Regions from separate parts of the Ignatzschineria larvae DSM 13226 genome, predicted to be linked through region 1. Evidence: riboswitches for the same ligand, from Rfam matches in the RefSeq annotation. Region 1 holds a riboswitch; the other holds the start of a gene.
The links. A riboswitch is a leader RNA that binds a small molecule or an ion and turns the genes downstream of it on or off. The one in region 1 is predicted to bind preQ1.
Positions count from the first base shown of each region.

Region 1 (3,424 bases):
ACGCAAGATCTTATCGCATTTGACGATTATAATCCGTGAAAATCAGGATTCATAGAATCCATAATTAAACCTTCATGCTACCCAATATAGGGCGAGCGCTTTAATACTTATAGATCAATAACGCCCGGTTTACTGGGTTGGAGGCTTCTTATGCAGAAAAAAAGTTGGTTCGATTATATTGAAACCATCGGAAATAAAATTCCAAATCCACTCTATCTCTTTATGATTTTCTGCCTGATTATTGCAGTAATATCAGCGATTATGAGCGGTTCAGGACTCAATATTACCCATCCTGTTTCACATGAAACAGTGCCTATTCGCAATCTCATTAGTGGCGAAGGATTAGTCTATATTCTTCAATCAACAGTCACAAACTTCATTAACTTCAAACCCTTAGGACTTGTACTCTGTATGATGATCGCAGTCGGTTTAGTCCAAGAGGTTAAGCTAGCTGATGTTGCTATTAAAACATTACTCCTCAATGCGCCTCGTCGGTTTGTAACAGCTTCTATCTTTTTAGTGGGCATTGTGGGTAACTTAGCCTCTGATGCCGCCTTTGTGTTAGTGCCTCCCCTTGCCGGTATTATTTTTGCCGCAACAAAACGCAATCCGGTTGTAGGAATCTGTGCCGGCTTTGTGGCGGTTGCAGCGGGTTTTACAGCCAATATCTTTATTGCCGGGACGGATGTATTACTCTCTGGCGTTACCAATGAGGCTTCCGCAACGATTAATGGGGCTGAAATTACACCGGCGGCAAACTGGTATTTTATGCTTCTTTCAGTGCCATTTCTCACCATCATGAGCTCTTGGATTACGGAAAAGCTGATTGAACCCCGCTTTCCCGTAGAGGAAGATTTTGGGGCAAAAGCCTCTGATGAGAGTCAAAAATATGCCGTTTCCGATCGAGATCGCCGGGCGCTTAAATATACAGGGCTCTTTGCGCTACTCTTTATTGCGCTCTTAGTCATTACGATCTATCCCGAAAATTCCCCACTGCGTGGTCCTTCAGGGGGATTAGTGCCCTCTCCATTCTTAAGTGGCATGATTCCGATTATTATGACTTTCTTTATCAGCTGCTCAATCGTCTTTGGTGTTTTAGCTGGCACAATTCAAAGCTTTGATGATCTGCCAAGATTAATGACGAATGCTCTTAAAAATGTAGGGGGTTATATCGTATTAGTCTTCTTTATTGCCCAGTTTATCGGTTGGTTTAACTGGACAAATCTCTCACTTTGGCTTGCGGTATCCGGTGCTGATTTCCTTTCAAGTGTAGAATTACCCTCCATCGTGATGTTAGGAGCGCTCATTATTCTGTCAGGCTTAGTCAATCTTGTAGTCTTCAGTGGATCAGCACAATGGGCGATGATGGCACCGATCTTTGTACCTCTATTGATGCTCTTAGGCATTGAGCCTGATGCCATTCAGATGGCCTATCGAATTGGTGATTCCACGACCAATGTCATCTCCCCAACAAACCCCTACCTCCCGATGGTGCTAGCGCTTATCGCTCAATACAACAGCAGAGTCAAATTTGGCACATTCCTATCGATTATGTTCCCCTACTCGATTATTCTCGTCACCACTTGGGGTGCACTCTTCTTAGGTTATTACGCATTAGGATTACCCTTAGGGCCGATGTAGTCATCGGATAACCTATTTGATATAAGATCTAATCAATTGATAGAACCTCGGAATTTTCCGAGGTTTTTTATTACAAAACCAAATGATATATTGATTATTAAATTAGCATATTCGTAAATATAAATGTCATTTGTAAAAATTTATTTATAAAAAATTCTATTTCCCTTTAGCTTCTTTTTTAAAGTTTGCTATACTTTTGCGACGCTATTGAAGAGGTTCTAGCGCAACCCTCTATAAAAAACTAAGGAGATTCATGTGAAACAGCAGCGAGCAATCGTCGTATTTAGCGGCGGTCAAGATAGCACTACTTGCCTTTTCTGGGCAAAAGAGAGATTCCAAGAAGTTATTGCTTTAACGTTCGATTACGGACAACGCCATCAGCAAGAGGTGCAACATGCTAAAGCGATTGCCAAAGAGCTTGGCGTAGAATGGCTTCCTTTCCAACTCGATCTCTTCTCTAAACTCACGCAAAATGCTTTAACCAGCAATCAGGTCAACATCGAACAGAAAGCGGGAGAATTACCTTCAACTTTTGTTCCCGGCCGTAATCATCTCTTCTTCTCTATTGCGGCAATGGTGGCTTATCAGAGAGAAGCTCAACATATTATTGTGGGTGTCAGTCAAACCGATTTCAGTGGTTATCCTGATTGCAGAGATAACTTTGTAAAATCCCTCAATGTCACATTAAATTTGGCAATGGAGGCCGATTTTCAAATTCATACGCCGTTAATGTGGTTAGATAAAAAAGAGGTATGGGCACTCTCTGATCAATTAGGCGCATTTGATTATATTCAACAAAAAACACTGACCTGCTATGAAGGGATTCCTGCTTCTGGTTGCGGTGTTTGCCCGGCCTGTATTTTACGGCAAAAAGGATTAGAAGCATATTTAGCAGAAAAGGGGGAATAAGATGTTACAGCAATTCTACCCAACGCCTGCCCATCCTTTTCGTTATGAGATGAATAAGGATCTTCATTTTGCAGCCGCCCACCATATTCCCGATCCATCCGCCGGCATCTGCCAACAAGTTCATGGCCATACCTATTTTGTCAATATCACAATTGTCGGAGATACGCTAGATGAGTGTGGTTTTTTAGTGAATTTTCAGCTGATTAAAAAGCTGGTTCATGCCCCCTATGATCACACACTACTCAATCACCATGAGGATTTTAGTACGCGCCCACCTTCCACTGAAGTGGTCACCGAAGCCATTTGGCGACGAATACAAGATCATCTGAATACCCTTCCCCACCAGCCCCGTTGCCTCCAAGTATTAGTACGCGAAACACCGACAAGTTATGTCTGCTATCGACCCAAAGCGGAGGATTTTATATGAACTTCCCGGTATTAGAGATTTTTGGCCCAACGGTTCAAGGTGAGGGAATGGTCATTGGGCGCAAAACTTGCTTTGTCCGTTTTGCTGCCTGCGACTATCAATGTGTTTGGTGCGATTCGAAATTCACTTGGGATGGATCTGTTAAACCTACCTTAATGAATAGTGAAGAGATTCTGACAGCACTCATTGCATTGCAACAAGATCATTTACAACACAATCGTGTAGATCATATTACCATTAGTGGCGGTAATCCTGCGCTCTTTAAGGGATTAGATCAATTGGTGCACTTACTCCATCAAGCGGGTTTTAAAGTTGCGATTGAAACCCAAGGATCTCATTGGAATGAAGCACTCTTAGAGATCGATGAGGTCACTCTCTCCCCTAAACCCCCTTCAAGTGAAATGATCACCGATTTCCCGTTATTAACTCAAATTATTCAGCGATTAA
Region 1 covers NZ_CP150637.1:2,330,355-2,333,778, forward strand. The annotation lists gene WMO13_RS09630 (AbgT family transporter) at 151-1,641, shown strand; PreQ1 riboswitch class I at 1,848-1,892, shown strand; gene queC (7-cyano-7-deazaguanine synthase QueC) at 1,897-2,550, shown strand; gene WMO13_RS09640 (6-pyruvoyl trahydropterin synthase family protein) at 2,552-2,977, shown strand; gene queE (7-carboxy-7-deazaguanine synthase QueE) at 2,974-3,424, shown strand, end outside.

Region 2 (3,424 bases), 820 kb from region 1:
ATTATCGTGATCTTGATGATCAATTTGATCGTATCGTTTCGGTCGGGATGTTTGAGCATGTTGGTCCTAAAAATTATTCTGAATATTTTGATGTTGTACGTAAAAATATTAAGGAAGATGGTCTGTTTCTACTGCATACCATAGGTTCTAATTATAACAAGATCAATGTTGATCCTTGGATCGAAAAGTATATTTTCCCTAATGGTATTTTGCCATCAATCCAAGGAATTGCGAATGCAAGTCAAAGTAAGTTTATAATGGAGGATTGGCATAATTTTGGTGCAGATTATGATCGAACCTTAATGGCATGGTATGAGCGATTTGTGAATGTTTGGCCAGAAATTGAGAATAATTACACACCAAGATTCAAACGCATGTTTAGCTACTATCTTCTTGCTTGCGCGGGTGCATTTAGAGCTCGTGATATTCAATTGTGGCAAATTCTTTGGAGCCCAAATGGTGTTGATGGTGGTATTAGAGTCCCTCGTTAATCTATCAAACTTTAAGTTAAGCTAATTCATAAAAGATAATCCCCTAATATTGATCTATAAAATTATTAGGGGAATCTTTATTATAGTTCTATGTCAATAACAATATAGAGACAAGAAATAGTCATTTAGATTATGAGAATCCATTAAATTATGCTGTGATTTTTTCTGCTTGGAGCGATGACATCTTTTTAAGAATAAAGTTCAGGAGTAGGCCGTAAAGCGGGAGGAAGAAGATAGCACAAATCAATAATTTAAACGCATAATCCACGAGAGCAATTTCCTGCCAATTAGCCGCCATAAATGGATCATCGCTTTGATAAAATGCAATGAAGAAGAAAACGATTGTGTCTATAAAGTTACCGGCAATTGCCGCTGCACTGGGCGCAACCCACCAACGGTGATTTCTGCGAAGATAACTAAAAACAGTAATGTCCATTAATTGTCCCACAAGATATCCAGCAAAACTAGCAAGTGCAATTCGTGCGACAAAAAGATTGAAAGTTGATAGCTCATTAAAACCTAGCCATTCGCCTTTGAAAAAGATCACTGAGATAACATAGGAGATAATAAGTGCCGGAATCATCACGACAAAAATAATGCGGCGTGCAAGTGAAGCGCCAAATACTCTAATGGTTAAATCTGTGGTGAGGAAGATGAAGGGGAATGTGAAAGCGCCCCAAGTAGTATGAAATCCGAATATGGTGAAGGGAAGTTGTACAAGATAGTTGCTCGAAGCAATAATCAGAATATGAAAGAAAGAGAGCTGATAGAGCGCTCGTCGTCTCTCCGCTTGCGTAAATTGATACATAAATTTTAATTCCTTAGTTTTTTTGCGTGGGAGGTTCTCGAACCACGAGGTGCTGTATTGTAGCCTAAAGTGGAGTAATAAAAAAGCCGCAATAGTATGCGGCAATTAGACAAATAATTTGTAGTTATTTACACGATATCCATAACCTATCTCGAGTTATTTAACTATTGGCTCTAATATTTGACATCATTGACCACATCATTAATATTCTTATGATCCTTTTCTGTAAGGATGTAGTCTGTCACTTTGATGTTCCATTTTTCATCTTTACACTGCAGACCTTGTAGATTGCAACCATCTACAGAGTAAGTTGCAATTCCTAATGAACCAAAATTATTGGTAAATTCTGCGTGTGAAGATGGGCGTAAAATAACTTGAATAAATTCATACCCTTTTGCTTCATAAGACTGAGCCGCTAATTTTAATGTGGCTTCTCTATCACTTTTAGTAACAGCCTCCGGTGCATAGATATCGACAACAATCGCTTTTTTATCGTTATCTGTAATTGGTGTCTCTTTTATAGTGGTAATCTCTGCTGCATGTAGTGATGATAAGAAGGAGAGTGCTAATATTGTTAACAAACTTTTTTTCATGACTAAAATCTATCCTCATATTTTTTGATAAATTGATATTGCGGCTAAAAAATGGAACGTATAAATTAGAAAAAGCCTTAATACTTTTAATTCTAATAAGTTATTTTTTGTTCATATTTGTCATATAATAATATACTTTCCCTTTTTTGTCTCTGAAAGAATGTTTGTTTTGGGTGTAGTACCGTTTTTAATAAGAATACTGTGAATATATATTTATTTAGGTACAGATAATCTCTTTTCTATCGCATTTTGTAACGCAATAATTTCTTGCGTAATAGCTGGAAATTGCGAGATAATTGGCACTGGTCTAATGGTTATTGGATTATTATATTGTAGGGAGTTTGCTAATACTTCAAAGAGATAGATTAGAGAAGCAATTTCCGATTCGGTCGGTATATTTCGGTGATCCACTTCGGCCGCATGCTCTAATAAAAATGCAATCTTTTCAATAGAATAGATGATCGGCCAGTAGTATTCGATTAGCGCTTTTTTAAGCGGAATTTCGCCAGAGGCAGCATCATACAGTGCTGTGAGATTTGTAACATTCGTTCGCATTTTGATAATACGATCATGGATTTGTTGGTGAGAAGAAGATGTTTCTGGAGAGAATAGAAGCAATAACATTTGAGATTGATTGCGAAGCGTGCGCATCATGATCCGCGGGATTCTAAGCGATGCAGTTCTTCTACCCATTAAAATAACGCCAATAAGGCCAATAATACTACCAATGATTACATCGATCATGCGAGCACTTGCAAAGTAAAAAGCGGAAAATTCTCCGCCGGTAATTGTTTCTGCAAGAATTAACGCATTGGGTGTAATAAAGATAATGGCAAGTCCATAATTTTTGACAATAAAAAGTTCAGTGAGCGCTGTAAATAATAGAATGGAGAGTGCCACCGCATAGCCTGAGGGGTGAAAATGGAGAATAATTGTGGCGATGATAATGCCGAGTATTGTTCCCATTGAGCGTTGCAAAGCTCTATGGAATGTAGCAATCATTGAGGAGCCAGACATCACGGCAACACAAGATAGAGGAATCCAGTAGGATCTAGTAAAGTCAAAGCTATGGGCAATAATGGTCGCAATAGAGGTGATAATACCAAATCGAATAGCGGTAAGAAAAACAAGAGAGTTACGATCAAGCGTATTGAGCAAAATCTCTTTGATTGTAATGCGTTTTTCTAGAGAAATAGGTTTCAGATTTTCGGCAGGATCATTGATGATATTCGCCATAGTCTGATAATAGTTTTGTAACGCTATGTCCGATAGCTGTGGAATGGTGAAAAGTGAGGATTTTTTGAGGTTGTTTTTTAAAGCGCTTTCAATTTGTTCAATCAATGCTAAACATTCATCGGGAAGTTTCTCTTTGTGTTCTGCATAATGACTCATAAGATAGAGAAAATACTCATTTCCTGTAATGGTTAAGTGTAATAAACGTTGATATGTTTTTGAAGGAGAACCAGGTAGTTCCCCACTCATCAATATCTCTAAAGTATCCCGTAACAAGCTCATTGTTTTATATTTTTCAT
Region 2 covers NZ_CP150637.1:1,511,512-1,514,935, reverse strand. The annotation lists gene cfa (cyclopropane fatty acyl phospholipid synthase) at 1-491, shown strand, start outside; gene WMO13_RS06160 (7-cyano-7-deazaguanine/7-aminomethyl-7-deazaguanine transporter) at 640-1,299, opposite strand; PreQ1 riboswitch class I at 1,307-1,351, opposite strand; gene WMO13_RS06155 (hypothetical protein) at 1,473-1,892, opposite strand; gene WMO13_RS06150 (FUSC family protein) at 2,106-3,424, opposite strand, start outside.
Region 2: linked by a shared signal. The riboswitch ahead of WMO13_RS06160 (7-cyano-7-deazaguanine/7-aminomethyl-7-deazaguanine transporter) and the one ahead of queC (7-cyano-7-deazaguanine synthase QueC) in region 1 are both predicted to bind preQ1.